One region of the Clostridium sp. SGI.024 genome, then DNA from elsewhere that is predicted to be linked to it. Evidence: predicted binding sites of a transcription regulator. Region 1 holds the regulator's gene; the other holds the start of a gene.

What was found. Region 1 encodes Rex, which represses fermentation and respiration genes when NADH is low (regulators of the CRP and FNR family bind a similar motif). Its sites were predicted from a motif close to ATTGTTAANNNNTTAACAAT; they were not measured.
Region 2: ACQRD5_RS14020 (flavocytochrome c) is a predicted target of Rex. The motif match lies at 7,698-7,717, and genes of this name have one in related genera.

Annotation. Positions count from the first base shown of each region.
Region 1 is NZ_JBNPON010000041.1:9,790-19,669, reverse strand. It holds gene ACQRD5_RS11585 (N-acetylglucosamine kinase) at 1-463, opposite strand, end outside; gene ACQRD5_RS11580 (DNA-3-methyladenine glycosylase family protein) at 1,315-2,256, opposite strand; gene ACQRD5_RS11575 (3-hydroxybutyryl-CoA dehydrogenase) at 2,460-3,302, opposite strand; gene ACQRD5_RS11570 (electron transfer flavoprotein subunit alpha/FixB family protein) at 3,405-4,409, opposite strand; gene ACQRD5_RS11565 (electron transfer flavoprotein subunit beta/FixA family protein) at 4,431-5,210, opposite strand; gene ACQRD5_RS11560 (acyl-CoA dehydrogenase) at 5,226-6,365, opposite strand; gene ACQRD5_RS11555 (short-chain-enoyl-CoA hydratase) at 6,456-7,238, opposite strand; gene ACQRD5_RS11550 (redox-sensing transcriptional repressor Rex) at 7,431-8,072, opposite strand; gene ACQRD5_RS11545 (heavy metal translocating P-type ATPase) at 8,564-9,880, opposite strand, start outside.
Region 2 is NZ_JBNPON010000063.1:2,551-12,430, reverse strand. It holds gene ACQRD5_RS14070 (putative ABC transporter permease) at 1-22, shown strand, start outside; gene ACQRD5_RS14065 (DUF3783 domain-containing protein) at 72-497, shown strand; gene ACQRD5_RS14060 (DegV family protein) at 657-1,502, opposite strand; gene ACQRD5_RS14055 (cytochrome c biogenesis CcdA family protein) at 1,678-2,355, shown strand; gene ACQRD5_RS14050 (TlpA family protein disulfide reductase) at 2,368-2,919, shown strand; gene ACQRD5_RS14045 (AlbA family DNA-binding domain-containing protein) at 3,039-4,190, shown strand; gene ACQRD5_RS14040 (rhodanese-like domain-containing protein) at 4,263-4,673, shown strand; gene ACQRD5_RS14035 (hypothetical protein) at 4,760-5,338, shown strand; gene ACQRD5_RS14030 (Spo0B domain-containing protein) at 5,421-6,977, shown strand; gene ACQRD5_RS14025 (response regulator) at 6,977-7,657, shown strand; gene ACQRD5_RS14020 (flavocytochrome c) at 7,765-9,186, shown strand; gene ACQRD5_RS14015 (FMN-binding protein) at 9,214-9,558, shown strand; gene ACQRD5_RS14010 (helix-turn-helix domain-containing protein) at 9,784-9,880, shown strand, end outside.

The DNA of each region.
Region 1 (9,880 bases):
TCCAATAAGCACTTCCATCGTCACCTATTCCTGGTCCAAACCCACCACATCTAGCTAATTTTCCTTCTTTATTTCTTCCATAGGCTATACTTCCTGTTCCAGCAACCACATTAACTCCTGGTTTACAAGCGGTACCTCCAGCCCATCCATTAACAGCATCATTGTCTATTGAATATGGAACCTTAATAATTTCTTTAAAAGCTTTATCAATGATCTCCATATCACTTTTACTTTCTCCATAGCCTGGAACTCCAGCAAAGATATATTTTATATCATCTATAGATATTTTTGCTTCGTTACAAATTTGGGAAAGATTTTCTGTTATTTGAGTTTTAATACCTTCAATACCAACTTGATGAATATGAATGGTTGAACCTTCACTTTCTGCTACCTTCTTTAAATTTTCATCAACTAATAAGTACTTTGTCTTAGTCCCGCCACCATCAATTCCTAAGTAATACATAATTTATCCCCCTACACTTTATAATTATAAGGTAGGCATAATTATTATGTGGTTATATAACTAGCTCAATTAAAGTATAAGTATTTATTTATATAATATTAAAGCCTACAAATTAATTATATCTTTAAAAAACTTCTTTTCCAATATTATTATATTGCTAAAATTCTACACATATATCTTATTTTCTCTTGCAAATATTTTTTAATGGTATATTTTATTTTTACAAGTAAAAATGAGATTATAGCAAAAAGGATAATATCTAATGTGGAAAGGGGATTAGATATTATCCTTTTTTATTTTTGTTTTTTATGATTTTTAAGAAGTTATTTTCTATACTTAGGGGTGTAACATCTATCTTAGAACAATAGATGTTACTTTAAGGACTTTTACCTTTTTTAGTAAAATTTATATAGATTAATAACATATTGGTATTTAGCTTTTTTATTTTATAATCTATCCATATATTCAGTCAATATTTATTTCCATTTTTAGCTTGTTACTACAATTTTTATTCTTTTATACATTATATTATTTAATTGTTAATTATTCCATATAAAAAATAACACCCAGCATATAACTGGGTGCTATTTTTGTTTTTAATAAGTTTATTTATATATTAAGGGATTAACTCTTTTTATTATTTTACAAAAAAATGTATATATAATCAATACTTTTTATTATTTCTTAATAAAATGGAAATAACACCTATTATAGGAGCAATAGGTGTTATCCCTTAAATTAGTAAGTAATAATGGTTAAACAAAATTAGTTACTTCTTTATTTTATTTTTTTATATGTACTTAGTCAATAATTCTGTTTATTTCTAATCCCTTACTACAATTTTTATTGCTTTATACCTCTATCTTATTTTCTCTTGCATAGTAGAAAAGATACTGCTGAGCCATTCCTGATAAAGCTCCAAACTTATCTCTTGCAAAAACTCTCATTTTATTTAATGATACGTCTGGTGCAACATAAAAATGAATCATAGCTCTCTTAACCCATACATCTACTGGGAAAGAAGAGTGTTTTGCCATTGAAAATAGCATTATACAATCTGCAACCTTTGCTCCAACTCCCATAAACTTTTGTAGTGCTATATGGCAATCATCATCATTTAAGCTCTTTATATATTCTAAATCGAAATCAAGAATTTCAGGTCTTTCTGTATATTTATCAGGATTAATTAGCATATCTTCTTTTACCTCTATTGCATCATTAACCTTTTTTATTGTATCAATTATGTACTTGCTCCTAAAAGATGCTCCTGTACCTTGAATTTCTTCTAATGTAGCATTTTTTATAGCTTTAGGACTTGGAAATGTATAATATTCTTCTCCTTTATACTCTATTCTTTCTCCCCAGTTTTCGCATATTTTCTTTACAGTTTTCTTTATTGAAGGAATACTATTTCTTGCAGAAATTATAAAACTTATAAGCATTTCAAAGGGATCTTGATTTAATATTCTAATACCATAACCAAATTCAACACTTTTTCTTAATATTTCATCCTTTGCTAATACATCTTTGATATCATCATAATTTCTTTCTAAATCAAAATAATTTAACCAAATATTATTAAAATCATCTTCATTTGAATTATATATTATTACTTCATCATTATTTTGAGCTACTTCAATTACTCTTCCAAAAGCAACAACTATATAATTTTCATCACTTATCTTATCCCATCTAAAACATTGACCACACTCTAATATTTGTTTTATATTAAAGTTTTTTACTCCTTCAATTATAACTTTATTATCTTCAAACTTTACATTTCTATAATCCATATTTTCACCTCATATTAATTACTACCTTAGGTTTCCCTTAAATTTTTACAAATTATTCTCTTTTTATCTGAAATTAATTATATCATATAGTTAATAAATTTTATAAACAATAATTTATATTATTAAAAATATATTATTTATAAGCAAAGAAAAGTTGTTGCATTTTAGTGCAACAACTTTTCTTTGTAATATATATCTTAATTTTAGTAAGTGTAAAAACCTCTGCCTGTTTTTCTTCCAAGATATCCAGCTCTAACATATTTTCTTAAAAGATTACTTGCTCTATACTTAGTATCTCCTGTTTCATTATATAAAACATCCATTATTGCTAAGCATACATCTAGTCCTATAAGATCTCCTAAAGCTAAAGGTCCCATTGGATGGTTTGCACCATATTTCATTGATGTATCTATATCTTCAACTGAAGCTATTCCTTCTTGTAAAATAAATGAAGCTTCATTTATCATAGGAATAAGTATTCTGTTAACTACAAATCCTGGAGCTTCTGCAACTTCTACTGGTTCCTTACCAATTGCAACTGATAATTCTTTTACAGCGTTGAAAGTTTCATCTGATGTTGCCATTCCTCTTATAACTTCAACTAGCTTCATTACTGGAGCTGGATTAAAGAAATGCATTCCTATAACTTTATCAGGTCTCTTTGTTGCTGATGCAACTTCAGTTATTGATAAAGATGATGTATTAGAAGCTAAAATTGTAGATTCCTTACATATTCCATCTAACTCTGCAAATATACTCTTCTTAATTTCCATATTTTCTACAGCAGCTTCAATTACTAAATCACAATCTGCAGCAAGAGCTAAATCAGTAGTTCCAGAAATTCTGCCTAAAATAGCATCCTTATCTTCTTCACTCATTTTTCCCTTTGCAACTAATTTAGATAAGCCTTTGTTGATTCCATTTATTCCTCTTTCAACAAATTCATCCTTTATATCTCTAACAATTACTTCATATCCTTTTTGAGCAAAAGCTTGAACTATGCCTGCACCCATAGTTCCTGCACCAATTACAAAAATCTTTTCCATAAAAAAACCTCCTATTATTTAATGAATAATTTATAATTGATAATGCATAATTTTAGATTTAAAATCATCTGAAATTATGCATTACGCATTATTCATTATCTATTAATCTTCTTTCAACTCTTTTATTTGAGCTATCATTTCAGGCACTATTTTAAATAAATCACCAACTATTGCGTAATCTGCTGTTTGCATAATTGGAGCTGTAGCATCTTTATTTATTGCTATTATCATATCTGATTCTTGCATACCTGCTACGTGTTGAATAGCTCCTGAAATACCGCAAGCTATATATATATTAGGTCTTACAGTCTTACCAGTTTGTCCAACTTGGTAATCTCTTTCTATCCATCCATTTTCAACTGCTGCTCTTGATCCTGCTATTGTACCACCTAAAGCTTCAGCTAACTCTTCTAGGATAGCAAAATTCTCCTTAGAACCAACACCTCTACCACCTGAAACTATAAAGTTTGCTTCACTTATATCTACAATTTCTTTAGCTTCTTTAACTATTTCTACTATTTTAGTTCTGATATCTGAATCTTCTAATTTCACTTCTACTTCTTCAACTGTGAAGTTTCTTTCTTCATCAGGAAGTTTTGAGAATACTCCGGGTCTTACTGTTGCCATTTGTGGTCTATGATCTGGACAAACAATTGTTGCCATTAAGTTTCCACCAAATGCTGGTCTTGTAGCAAGTAAATCTGCTTTTTCTACATCCACATCTAAAACTGTACAGTCTGCTGTTAAACCTGTTGATAATCTTGCTGCAACTCTAGGTCCTAAATCTCTTCCAATAAATGTTGCACCAATAAATATTATTCCTGGTTTTTTGTCATTTGCTAAATCGCAAATAACTTTTGTATATCCATCAGTAGTATAGTGCTCTAATAATTTGCTTTCTGCAACTAATACTTCATCTGCTCCATGTCTACCTAATGTATCTGCTAATGCTTTTACATTATCCCCTAATAATAAAGCTGTTAACTTTACGCCTAATTTATCTGCAATCTTTCTACCTTCACCAAGTAATTCAAGAGAAACCTTTTGAAGTTCTCCTTCTCTTTGCTCAGCAAATACCCAAACGCCTTTGTAATCTGCAATATTCATCTTCTTTACCTCCCATATATCTTAGATGTAATGTTTTTCTTTTAATTTTCCTAATACATATTTTACAGCTTCTTGAGGAGCTTCATTTATTAACTCTCCAGCACCCTTTGTCTCTTTAGTCATAGTCTTCTTAACCTTTGTTGGTGAACCCTTAAGTCCTAACTCATCTTTACTTATTTCAATGTTGTCTGCTGACCAAAGTTGAATTTCTTTGTTTGCTGTATCAAATATATATCTAACATTCATATATCTTGGTTCATTTAACTCTTTAATAGCTGTTAAAAGAACAGGAGTTTGAACTTTAATAAGTTCATATCCATCTTCTAAAGCTCTATTTATTAATAAGCCATCTTCCTCTACCTTTACATCTTGTACATATGTTACTTGAGGTATATTTAAATGTTCTGCAATTTCTGGTCCAACTTGAGCTGTATCTCCATCGATAGCTTGTCTACCAGCAAATACTATATCATATTCTAAATTCTTTAAAGCACATGCTAATGTCTTAGATGTTGCTAAAGTATCAGCACCTGCAAAAGCTCTATCTGTTACAAGAATTGCTTCATCTGCACCCATACATAAAGCTTCTCTTAAAGCATCTTTTGCTTGAGGAGGTCCCATGCTTATAACTGTAACCTTTCCTCCTACATTATCCTTTATAGTTAATGCAGCTTCTAATGCATGCTTATCTTCTGGATTTATTATTGATGGCACACCATCTCTTATAAGTGTTCCTGTTTTTGGATCAATTTTAACAGCTGTTGTATCTGGAACTTGTTTTAAACAAACTACTATATTCATTTATAAATCCTCCCCTTATCTTAAAGCGCTTCCTGAAATAACCATCTTTTGAACTTCTGAAGTTCCTTCATATATTTCAGTTATCTTAGCATCTCTCATCATTCTTTCAACTGGATATTCCTTAGTGTATCCATATCCACCAAAGATTTGAACAGCCTTAGTAGTAACATCCATAGCTACTTCTGCTGCATAAAGCTTAGCTCTTGCTGCATCTACTGAATATGGAAGCTTATTTTCCTTAAGCCATGCTGCTTTATATACAAGATGTCTAGCTGCTTCAATTTTAGTATCCATTTCTGCTATCATCCATTGTAATCCTTGGAAAGCAGCTAATGGTCTATTGAATTGTTTTCTTTCCTTCATATAATTAACAGCTTCTTCATAAGCTCCTTCAGCTATTCCTAATGCTTGAGCTGCTATACCAATTCTTCCTCCATCTAAAGTCTTCATTGCTATACCAAAGCCCTTACCTTCTTGTCCTATTAAATTTTCTTTAGGAACTACACAATTGTTCATTACTAATTCTGTAGTTGAAGATCCTCTAATACCAAGTTTGTCTTCTTTCTTTCCAATTGAGAATCCTTCAAAGTCCTTTTCAACTATAAATGCAGATATACCTTTTGTACCCTTACTCTTATCAGTCATTGCAAATACAATAAATGTTTCAGCAACTCCTCCATTTGTAATAAATATCTTTGATCCATTTAATATATAATTGTCTCCATCTAAAACAGCTATAGTTTGTTGTCCTGCTGCATCTGTTCCAGCACCTGGCTCAGTTAAACCAAAAGCACCTATCTTTTTACCAGTTGCTAAATCTTTTAAATACTTTTCTTTTTGATCTTTATTACCAAATTGATCTATTAAAGACGCGCATAAAGATGTGTGAGCGGAAACTATAACCCCTGTAGTTGCACATACTTTTGATAATTCTTCTACTGCAATTATGTATGAAAGAGTGTCTCCACCAGCTCCACCATATTCCTTAGAGAATGGAATCCCCATCATCCCAATCTTAGCCATCTTTTCAACATTTTCCATAGGGAATCTTTCTGTTTCATCAATCTCAGCAGCTATTGGTTTAACTTCCTTCACAGCGAATTCTCTAACCATTTTTTTTACTAATTCTTGTTCTCTAGTTAATTGAAAATTCATTAATTATACCTCCTTGATATTGTACCCTTTTGCTTTAAAAATAAGTTTTGTTTAACTTTTTAACTATTTTTTATTTTGTTTTTATTCTGACTATTTATTAGAAAAATTTTTAGCTCTCTTTTCAATAAAAGCTGTCATTCCTTCTTTTTGATCTTCAGTTGCAAAGCATTTGCCGAAATCCTCTGCTTCAATTTCAATTGCATTATCTATATCTACTTGCATTCCTCTATTTATAGCATCTTTGCATAATTTAACAGCTATAGGTGCATTTGCCATAATTGCATTTGCCATAGCCTTAGCTTCATCCATTAAGCTTTCAAGAGGAACAACTTTATTTACTAAGCCTATTCTTAAAGCTTCATCAGCCTTTACCATTGCACATGTGTAAATAAGCTCCTTAGCTTTTCCCTCACCCACTAATCTAGGTAATCTTTGTGTTCCACCAAAACCTGGTGTTATTCCAAGACCAGCTTCTGGTTGAGCAAATCTTGCTTTTTCTGAAGCTATTCTAATATCACAAGCCATTGCTAATTCACATCCCCCACCAAGAGCGAATCCAGATATTGCTGCAATAACAGGCTTGTCTAACTTTTCTAATCTTCTGAAAACTTCATTTCCTAAAAGACCAAATTTTTTACCTTCTTCTTCTGAAAGATCTTTCATTTCTGAAATATCTGCACCGGCAACAAATGCTTTTTCTCCAGAGCCTGTTAGTATAACAGTATATATATTATTGTCTTTTTCTAAGTCATCTAGTACTACATTTAAGTCTTTTAATGTTTCTGAGTTCAATGCATTTAAAGCTTTAGGTCTATTAATAGTCACGATTGCTAAGTGTCCTTCTTTTTCAAGAATTATGTTTTTTAATTCCATTTAAGGTCCTCCTTTTTAATTATAATTATTTTATTTTAAAACATTATAATATTTTTGCATCTGAATAAATTGTTATAAGATTAACAATCCCCTCAAAAAAATAATTGAAGCATAGGCTTCAATTATTATTATAATCTTTTGAAAATTCTTTTTCAATAATTATTTGAAAATTAAGATAAAATCTTAATGTAATCACTTACACTCATCTTTGTCATTTAGCAGATATATAAGTGTTAACAAGCTTTCAGACAAGTGTACATTTTCCACTGTAACTTCTTTTGGTACAGATAAGTCAACTGGTGCAAAATTCCATATACCAGTTACACCATTTTCGACTAAAATATCACAAACTTTCTGTGCATTTATTCTAGGTACACAAATAATACCTATATCAATTGAATTTTCCATTAAATATGTTTTTAAAGCATCAATATCTTGAATTTCTATGTCTCTTATTCTCATTCCTATTAATTTAGGATTTGCATCAAATATAGCTGTAATATTTAACCCAGTCTGTGTAAATCTACTGTAGTTTGCAATTGCCTGACCTATATTACCTGCTCCAACAATTACAGCACTATATTCTCTATTTAATCCTAAAATAATACTAATTTGATTATAAAGATCCTTAACATTATAACCATATCCTTGCTGTCCGAAATCTCCAAAACAGTTTAAATCTTGTCTGATTTGTGATGCAGTAAAACCAATTTTTTCACCTAACTCTTTTGAAGATATTCTATCTACATCATTTTTTAGTAACTCTTGTAAATATCTATGATACTTTGGCAATCTCTTAATTACTGCCATTGAAATATTTTTTTTCTTTTCCATATAATTTCTCCTAATTTTTATTTTTTATTTAAAACACGATTATTCAAATATATATATATACTATTATTCTAACACTTTTGTTTTGATTTTAAAACAACTTAAGTTATCTATTTAACAAACTATTTTAAATATATAAAAACCTTAATTTTATACTTTTGTTTTTATAAAATAAATATTTTAAATTAAATTAAATATACACAAAAAATTAGACTTATGTATAACGTAGCAGATCCGTTATACATAAGTCTCAAATTTGCAAAATTACGCGTTATAAACAAAAGTAATTTTGTATGCTTCCCTTATGCCTGAATGTTCTCAACTCAAATAATTATACGTAATTTGATGAAATTTGTCAACAAAAAAGTTTACCTATGCAAATTTTATTTCTTAACTCCTTTAACCCCAAATCTCTACAAAATTTCACAGGTAAACTAATTTCTCATATTATTGTTGATTGTGAAAATATTACCATTCTAATATTTATATCTTATCTATTTTAAGCACCTTGTTGAGTTTATTACTGCAAGTACTGTAACTCCAACATCTGCAAATACAGCTTCCCACATATTAGCTAATCCAAAGGCTCCTAAGATTAAAACTAATATCTTTACTCCTAATGCAAATATTATATTTTGCCATAAAATTTTATTAGTTTTTCTAGCTATCTTTATTGCTGAAACTAAGGCTTCTGGATTATCATTCATAAGAACTACATCTGCTGCTTCAATTGCTGCATCAGAACCTATACCACCCATAGCAACACCTATATCTGCTCTTGCTAATACTGGGGCATCATTTATTCCATCTCCTACGAATATTACTTTTCCTTGAGAATTATTACTTTCAATTATTTCTTCTACTTTTTCTACCTTATCACCTGGTAATAATTCAGCATACACTTTATCTAGGCCTACTATTCCTGCTACTTTTTCTCCAACAGTTTTATTATCACCAGTTAGCATTACTGTTTGTGAAACTCCTATATCCTTCAATCCTTTTATAGCTGCTTTAGAACCTTCCTTGATTTCATCAGAAATAACTATATTTCCTTTATATTCTCTATTAATAGCTATATGAACTATAGTTCCAATAGAATTAATATTTTCATAGTTTATATTAAACTTTTCCATTAGCTTGTAGTTACCAACTAATATTTCATTTCCTTCTAAAGAAGTTTTTACTCCATGTCCAGAAATTTCTTCATAATTAACTAATTCTTTTGAGTCTACTTCCTTACCATATTCTTTAATTATAGATTGTGCAATTGGATGGTTGGATAGACTTTCTGAAATAGCAGCTATCCTTATTAATTCTTCTTTATCTATATTCACATTATTTACTTCTGTTACTTTGAAAACTCCCTTTGTTAAAGTTCCAGTTTTATCAAATACAACTGTATTTACATCCTTTAATGCTTCTAAATAATTGCCACCTTTAACTAGTATACCCTTTCTTGATGCTCCACCTATTCCCGCAAATAATCCAAGAGGAATAGATACTACTAAGGCACATGGACAAGATACTACTAAGAATATTAAGGCTCTAGATAACCACTCATTAAATGTTCCATTATTTAAAACAAAAGGTGGTATTATCGCTAAAGCTAAAGCTGAAAATACTACTACTGGAGTATAATACCTTGAGAATCTAGTTATAAACTTTTCTGTTGGTGCCTTTTTATTAGAAGCATTTTCAACTAATTCTAATATTCTTGATACTGTGGACTCCTTAAAATTTCTAGTTACTTTAATATTTAAAACTCCATTAGTATTAATAAAACCAGCTAAAATATCTTCACCTTCAAAGAC
Region 2 (9,880 bases), on a different contig from region 1:
AACAAGGTTGCTTAATTCATAGTATTTTTATATGATATAGTTAAGAAATTAATTTATAAAAGGAGAGTAATATGTCATTTGAATTATTAGATACAAAAGAAACAAAAGCTGATGAGGGAAGAAGTTGCATAATTTTATGTAATTTTAATGTGAAAGAAGTTAAAACTTTAAGCAATTTAGCAGGAATGCTTGGAATAAGAGACAAGGTTGTAATTAACTATAAAAATGGAAATACCTTAGTTAAAGAGATTATTAATGGAAACATATTAAATGATGCTGAAGATGGAATAAAAAATAAAGCTATAATTTTCAATAATATTCCAGGTGCAAAAATTGGATTACTTATAAATAACCTGAAAAAATTTAGACTTAATAATGTTTTAAAGGCTACAGTTACAGAAACATCAAAGGAATGGACAGTAGATGTATTATTAAAGAACTTAGTAGCAGAAAAGATAGCAATGCAATCAGGTAAAGAATACGAACACGAAGAATAATTAAGAAATAACATAGTGTGTGGGCCTTAATACCTAGTATATCTGAACATAGCTATTAGAAATTGAGAAATTAATTATATTTAAATTACAAAAAGATACATACTATCTTATGACAACTTTGAGTGTTAGGCGGAGTAAGTAAGATAGTATGTATCTTTTTTAGATTTCCTTCATTACAGCTACAGCTAATAATCTAGGACCTGAATGTATACCAACGGCAGGAGTAATTGTACCTTTATAAATAAAAGTGATGTTTTTATGTTCTTGCAAGGTAGCTTTAAGTTTTTCTGCTTCTTCATGCATAGTACCAGTCATTATAATAACTTTACTTTTACCCTTATCTAAGATATTAGATGCTAAAGAAATAAGTTTATTAAAGGCTTGTTTTGATCCTCTGGCTTTAGTAAAAGTTGTATAAGCACCATCTTCATCCATAGTGATTATAGGCTTTAAATTAAGCAGTTGCCCAATACCACCAGAAACCTTTCCGATTCTTCCACCTTTTATTAAATATTCTAAGGTATCTACTGTGAAATACATCCATAAGTTTTCTCTTATCTTTGGAATCTTATTACAAATATATTCGAAGCTTTTATTAGCTTCTATCATTTTACCAACTTCAATTACAATTAGTCCAACAGCCATAGATAATACTTTTGTATCAAAAATGAATGTATTAATACTATTGTAATTTTCACTTGCAAGTCTAAAGCTATTTATAGTTCCAGATAAGCCTGAAGAAACAGGCAAAACAATTGCATGAGTATAGCCATCTCTAACTAATTCATCATATAAAATAGAAACATCATCAACAGAAGGCATTGAGGTAGTAGGTAGTTCATCTGGTAATTTAGCATAAACCTCTTCAGGTGTAATATTAATTCCATCAATATATTCTTTAGTTTTATATAGTATTTTTAAAGAAACTATTTTAACATTGTATTTTTGTATATATTCTTTAGGTAATCCACAAGTACTATCTGTAATCAAAGCAATTTTATTCATATTAACATTCCTTTCTATTGAGTATATTAATAAGATATCATAAAATTATCGTATATACAATATATAGTTTTTAAAACTAGATGATATTTTATTTGTGTAACAGTATCATAAAAGTAACTTATTCTATTAATATGAATGTTATGATATATTAATAAAAAAGGAAAGGAGTGGTTTAGTGAATTATTTTATACTTTTCTTAGAGGGAATACTAACCTTTATTTCACCTTGTATATTGCCTATGCTTCCTATATATATTTCATATTTTATTGGGGAAGATGAAAGTAAAAATAATAAAGCTTTAATTAATTCTATAGGCTTTGTAGTTGGATTTTCAATGATATTTACTGTTTTAGGGGCTGCTGCAGGAAGCTTTGGAGTTTTTATACAAAACTATATGAAACTATTTAATATAATAGCAGGTATATTATTAATAGTTTTTGGATTAAATTATATTGGTATATTTAAAATTACTTTTTTAGAAAGGAGCTTTAAATTAAATAATAAAGCCAATTTAAATAAATTAAATTTAATATCATCTACTTTATTTGGTATTATATTTGCAATTGGCTGGACTCCATGTGTAGGAACTTTTCTAGGTGCTGCTTTAATGATTGCAGCTAATTCACAAGATACTATGAAGGGAATATTAATGCTTATATCCTATAGTTTAGGACTTGGAATACCATTTATAATATCAGCTCTGTTAATTGAGAATTTAAAGAGTGCCTTTAAGTTTATTAAAAGAAATTATAAGATAATAAATACTATATCAGGAATATTGCTTATAGTAATTGGATTAATGATGATGACTGGATATTTAAACTTATTATTATCTTGGTTAACATTTAATTAGGAGGTAAATTTTATGAAGGATAAAATGAAAATAGTTGTACTTATAGTTTCCTTAGTGTTATTAGTAGTTATAGTGAAGTTTGGATATGGATACTTATCAGGTAAATACTTACCTAATGATAGTGATTCATTACAAACAGTGATAAAAGAAGCAAAAGATTTTACTGTATATGATGAAGATGGTAATAAGGTTAAATTATCAGATTTTAAGAATAAAAAGCCAGTAGTAATAAACATATGGGCTAGTTGGTGTGGACCTTGTCAAGAAGAAATGCCATATTTTGAAGAAGCAATAAAGAAATATGGTGATGAGGTTGAAATACTTATGATTAATTTAACTGATGGAAAGAGAGAGACAAAGGATAAAGCATTAAAGTTTTTAAAGGACAACAACTTAGAAATGAATATACTATTTGATGAAGACCTTAATGCTTCCAATACTTATAATATTAAAGGGATACCTAGAACCATATTTGTAAATGTAGATGGTGAAATAACCTATGATAGAGAAGGCTTAATAGATAAAGATTTGTTATTTAAAAATATTGAAAAACTTATAGAGTAATAAAATAAGAAGGATTTGAAGGAATTTGAAGTAGATTAATTATCTACCAAAATAATATTTCTATCCTTCTATTTTTTTAGTAATATATTAATATAATATTAAATTATGGGGTGAGAGATATGGATAGCAAAAAGTTGCTAGGATTAATAAAAAAAGAAGAAGGTATAAAGTTAGATTTTAAATTAAAGCTATCCTTAGAGCATGAAAGTAGTAAAAAAGAGCTAGCAAAGGATGTTTGTGCTATAGCTAATTCAAGAGGTGGGAGAGGTTATATAGTAATAGGAATTGAAGATAAATCTAAAAGAATAGTTGGTTTAGAAGATAATGAAATTATTATTGAAGAGCAAGTACAACAAATAATTACATCAAGGTGTGAGCCACCAATTCCAATTTCAGTAGATAATTTATTAATAGAAAATAAAAAGCTTTCTGTAATTACAATTTATGATGGAGAACAAAAACCATATCAGGTAAGAGAAAATGGTGCATTTTACATAAGAAGAGGCTCTACTACTGATACAATGAGAAAGCAAGAGTTATTGGAAGCCTTTGAAGAAAATTTAGATTTCTTTATAGAAACATCAATGATAGTTAAAAGCAATATAAGCTTTTTAGATGGTGAAATATACAAAACTTATTTTCAAAAAAAGGGTATAGAAATAAATGAAGAAAACAAGGAATTTTTGCTTGAAACCTCTAGAATTATTTCAAGAGATAAGGACAGTGGAGAATTAAATTGCACTTTAGGAGGATTATTAATTTTTTCAAATGTTAATAGTCTGTGGTTGCCTCATAATATTATTAGAATAAATAATAAAGTGAACCCTCACAAAAATGAAGTGATAATAATTCAAGGGAATGTACTAAATATGATTGATAAAGCTACAAAGGAAATCTCAGAGATTGTACCAAGTGATTATCCTATAAATGCAATAAATGAAGCTGTTAATAATGCAGTGTTATATAGAGATTATTCTGCTTTTGATAAAATTATTGATATTTATATTGGGATTAAAGAAATAATTATTACAAGTCCAGGAGCTATAACGAGAAAGAATAGATCAATTAATGATATGAATCAAAGTAAGAGGAATATGTGGTTATATGAAAAGTTAATAACACTAGATGATAATAAAAGATTTTTAAATAATGGACAAGGCTTATTAAGAATAAAAAAGTCTTTCAATAATAAAAAAGTTAGATTTGTTAATTCGGCCAAAGAAGATTATTTTAAAGTAGTTTTACCTGGTATAATGAATTTTAATAAATAAATATGCTAGGTTTGTGACTTTATCACAAACCTAGCATATTTATTATTTTATAATAATGGAGAGGTGATGATATTGAAAAAATTATATGTTATAGTGATTATGATTTTAAGCGTTTTTATAATTTCAGGTTGTTCTACAGTAATGAAGGAGGATGTCACAAAAAGTACTGAAAATAGTAGCGTGATGAAAATGACTGCAAAAGAAGCAAAAGCAGAAATAGATAAAGGTGATGTTATAATATTAGATGTTAGAACTAATGAGGAGTATATTAGTGGACATATAGAAAATAGCATATTAATTCCAGTTAATGAAATAGAAAAAGAAGCAGAAAATATAATTAAAGATAAGGAACAAAAAATATTAGTTTATTGTAGAAGCGGAAATAGAAGTAGCCAAGCATCTAAATTGTTAGTGAAGATGGGATATACTAATGTTTATGATTTTGGTGGTATAAAAGATTGGCCATATGCAATAGTAAAATAAATATATTATTTAAAAATCTTTCATATTATGATATAATAATCATTACTAAATAATAATATATAGTTATAGAAGTAAGGAGTTTAGTTATGAATAGTAAAGTGGAATTAGTATATGAAAACAATGAGTATGTAGTTAAAGTAAATAATTCAATTATAAATAAGGGAAATGATTTAGAAAAGGCATACGAGCAATTTAAAACTGTAATAAGTAATAATAAATCATCAGAAGCAAGAGCCTGGGATGATATAGTTGAAAAGTTTACAGGTTTAAATAATAAGGATTTAGAAATTAATAATGAATATAGAACTATGACTTATGGAAATATGAAGTATTTTTATAATATGGGAAAAGTGTTTTACATGGCTAATGGACAAATGGTACCTTTAATTGGAGGGTATGGCCTATTTAAGTTTACTTTACATGAAGTATGCAAAGGTGATTTAGAAAAAGCAAATGAATTTATAGAGTTTTGTAAGGATGTTATGTTAACAGATGTAAATTATAGAGTTACTGATTCAAGTATAATAGTTTCCAGTGCAAGCTTTAACTATGGTTCAGCAGAATATAATTTTTCAAGTGGAAAAATTAATAAGGGAGCATCTATAACAAAAGGGACTTTTGAAGAGTTTAAGACTTATGTATTAGATATTATTAGAAAAAAATAATGATAAGCTAAAAAGAATCATTTAACATGATTCTTTTTTTATTAATATTTATGTTTTATTATATAATGGTCAAGTAAAACTAATGAAAAAAGAGGTAAAAATGAGCTTAGAAAAGAAACTAACTAGATTAACTATTGGAATATTTATAACTGTTATAATAATAATTAGCATATTTTCATTAGCTATTATAAAGTCTAAAGTATCGGAAACAGTAGGCAAGAGCTTAATAGATATAGCTTTTGTTGTTTCTTCTAATCCTATGATACAAAAAGAATTAGCTGATGGATCAGATCCAACTCATTATAAGGTACAAAATTTTACAGAAAGAGTAAGACTTAAAACAGGATTATTATTTATAACAGTAATGAATAACGAAGGAGTAAGATACTCACATCCAATTCCAGAAAATATAGGTAGAAAATTTTTGGGAGGAGATGAAAAACTAGTATTGACTGAAGGAGAAACCTATGTTTCGGAAGGTGAAGGTCATTTAGGAAAATCTGTGAGAGGCTTTACACCAGTTTATAAAGATGGTGTACAAGTTGGAGCAGTAGCAGTAGGAGTATTAAAGAGAGATATAAGAAGCGAAGTAGTAGAATTTTTTAATGGTTTAATACCTGTGTTTATGGGAGTTTTAATTATTATTATTTTTTTAGCTAAGAAATTAGCAAAAAATATAAAATCAGATATTTATGGATTAGAACCAGAAGAAATAGCAAATGAGCTTAGGGAAAAAGAGTCTATTATTAATAACATTGAAGAAGGTCTTATTGCTGTAAATAATTTAGGGGAAATAACTGTAATTAATAGTAAAGCTTATGAAATATTAAAGCTCCATTCTAATAAAATTATTGATGATAAGATAAAGAACTTGTTAAATGAAGTTATGTATAGAAGAAGTAGAATTTTCAATGAAGAAATTAGACTTAATAATAATGTGATAATTATGGCAAATTTTTATAGCATTATTGGTGAATATGGGAAAATAGTAGGAGCAATAGCTAGTTTTCAGGATTTCACAAAAGTTCATAATATGGCTGCAGAATTAACTGGTGTAAAGGAATTAACTTGGAATTTAAGAGCTCAAAATCATGAGTTTATGAATAAATTACATACAATTGCAGGCTTAATTCAATTAGATGAAAGCGATAAAGCTTTAGAATATATTTTTGAAACAACTGAGAATAGAGGAGTTATAACTGATTCTTTAAAGAAGATAAGAGAAGCTTCAATACAAGGTTTAATATTTTCAAAATATAATAAAGCTGATGAACTTAAGATAAAATTTGAAGTAGATGAGAACTCAAATTTAAAAGAAATACCTAAAAATATTATGGTACAAGATATATTAACTATTATAGGAAACTTATTGGAAAACTCTATTGAAGAATTGAAGGGAAGGGATAATGGATACATATATATAGGAATTTTCCAAGATAAAAAAATAAATATTATAGTAAAAAATAATGGAAATAAAATTGATGAAAAATTAAAAGAAAAAATATTTATAAGAGGATTTAGTACCAAAGGAAATTTTAGAGGATTAGGATTATATAATATTAATAATATAATAAGTTCTTTAAATGGAGATTTGAAATTAACATCAGATGAAATGACTGTATGGGAGGTAAAGATTTAATGAATATAATTAATGTTTTTATTGTTGAAGATGACCCAATGGTTAAAGAAATTAACAAAAGATTTTTAGAAAAAATGGGTAGTTTTAAGGTGATAGATGATGCAAGCTCTATAAAGGAAGCTAAGATAAAATTAAAAAGTTGTAAAGCTGACTTAGTATTATTAGATGTGTTTTTACCTGATGGTAAGGGAATAGAGTTATTAAAATGGATTAGATCAGAAGAAATGAATTTAGATACAATATTAATTACAGCAGATAAATGTAGGGAGTCTGTAGATGATGCTTTTAAATATGGAGCTGTAGATTATTTAATTAAACCATTCAAATTTGAAAGGTTTAAAGAATCATTAATAAATTATAAAAATAGGTTTTTAGGATTAAATAATGCAGAAGATATAAATCAAGAACATATTGACCAATATATATTAAATATAAATGTGGAAGAAGAAAAAGAACTTTGTAAGGGATTAAATATAAAAACTTATAATAAGATAATAGAGTTTATGAAATTAAAAAGAAATGAGGAATTGACAGCTGAAGAAATAGCTAAGGGGAGTGGACTTGCAAGAGTTACTGCAAGAAGATATTTAGAGAAAATGGTAGAAGAAAGCAAAGTGGAAATATACCAGGAGTATGGGAAAATTGGAAGGCCAACTAATTATTATAAAGTAAAAAAATAAGACCAAAAAGACCAAAATAAACAATAAGACCACAATATTGATTGTTTATTAATTAACAAATATACTAAAGCTGTAAAAAAACTAAAAAACAAGGGGAGAAATACTAAATGAAAAAGAAAGCTTTAGCATTAGTAATGTCAGCTTTAATTTTAGTTCCTACAGCATTAGTTGGTTGTGGTTCTAAGAAAGAAACTGCTGATATAGTTATTATAGGAGCAGGTGGAGCTGGGTTATCAGCAGCTGTACAAGCTAAACAAGAAGGCGTAGAAAATGTAATTCTTTTAGAAAAAATGCCTATGGTAGGTGGTAATACTAATAGAGCAACTGGTGGATTAAATGCAGCAGAAACAGAGCAACAAAAAGACAAGAATATAGAAGATTCTATAGAAACAATGTATGAGGATACTATGAAGGGTGGATATAATAAAAACAACCCTGATTTAGTAGAAAAATTAACAAGTGAAGCTAAGGATTCAGTAGCATGGTTAACTGAACTTGGAGCTGACCTTTCAGATGTAGGTAAGATGGCTGGATCAACAAATTACAGAACACATAGACCTACTGGTGGTGCAGCAGTAGGTGCTCACTTAGTTGATACTTTAAAGACAGCAGCAGAAAATGAAAAAGTAGATTTAAGACTTTGGAATGAAGCTAAGGAAATAATACTAGATAAAGATGGTAAAGTTTCAGGAGTAAAGGCAACAGATAAAGAAGGTAAGGAATATACTATTAACACAAAAGCAGTAGTTATAGCTGCTGGAGGATTCTCAGCTAATCAAGAAATGGTTGTTAGCTACAAAGAAGAATTAAAAGGATTTGCTACTACTAATCACAGTGGAGCTACTGGAGATGGAATAGTTTTAGCAGAAAAACTTGGAGCAGATTTAGTTGATATTGAAGAAATTCAAACTCATCCAACAGTTGTTCCAGAAAAAGCTGTAATGGTTACTGAGGCTGTAAGAGGAAATGGTGCTATACTTATTAACAAAGATGGTAAGAGATTTACTAATGAATTATTAACTAGAGATGTAGTTTCTAAAGCAATATTAGAACAAAAGGATGGAGTTGCTTATCTTTTCTTCGATGAAGGATTAAGAAATAGCTTAAAGGCTACTGAAGAATACTTTAATATGGGATTAGTAACTGAAGCAGATTCAGTAGAAGAATTAGCAGAAAAATTATCAATAGATAAAGATACTATGGTAGAAAGTATAAATAAATATAATGATGCAGTAGCAGCAAATAAAGATTCAGAGTTTAATAGAGAAGATCTTCCAAGACAATTAAATGAAGGTAAGGTTTATGCTATTCCTGTAACACCAGCAGTTCATCACACTATGGGTGGATTAAAAATTAATACTAATGCTGAAGTTGTTAATACAGATGGAAATATAATTCAAGGATTATTCGCTGCAGGAGAAGTTACTGGTGGAATCCATGGAGGAAATAGATTAGGTGGTAATGCTTTAGCTGATATAGTTACTTTTGGTAGAACAGCTGGAAAAAATGCAGCAGCATTCATAAAATAACTTAATTTATATGTAGGAGGAATAATCATGAAAAAATTAATAGCAGTTATAGGAGCTATTTCAATATCAGCTTCATTATTAGTAGGCTGTGGAGGTGGAAAATATACTGATGGAACATACCAAGGAGAAGGACAAGGTGCATCAGGAGTAATTAAGGTAGAAGTTGTAGTTTCAAAAGGTAAGATTTCAGAAGTTAAACTTGTTGAGCATAATGAAACAAAAACATTAGTTGAGGGTGTTCAAGATAATTTAGTTCCAGAAATAATAGAAAAGCAAGGAACTGAAGGTGTTGAAGCAATATCAGGGGCAACAAACTCTTCAAAGGGAGTAATAGATGCTGTAAATAGTGCTTTAAAATTAGCAACAAAATAACATTATACCTTAAATATATAATAAGACAGGTGGTTTATAAAATAAACTATCTGTCTAGTTTTTTATGCGAAATTAATAAAATTGATAATGATTACTATAATATTTTCAATAAAAAGATAGTTTAATTGATACAATGTAAAATTTTAGCAAAACATTGAAGGAGTTTTAGTATATATAATATAATATGTATATAATTATTATTGCGTATATGGAGAGTGTATATTTATGAATGATGGATATGAGAGCTTTGAGTCAGACTTTAATATTTTTAATAACAAAATGTCATTATTAATTGATTCCAGAAATAAAGAAGAAATAATAA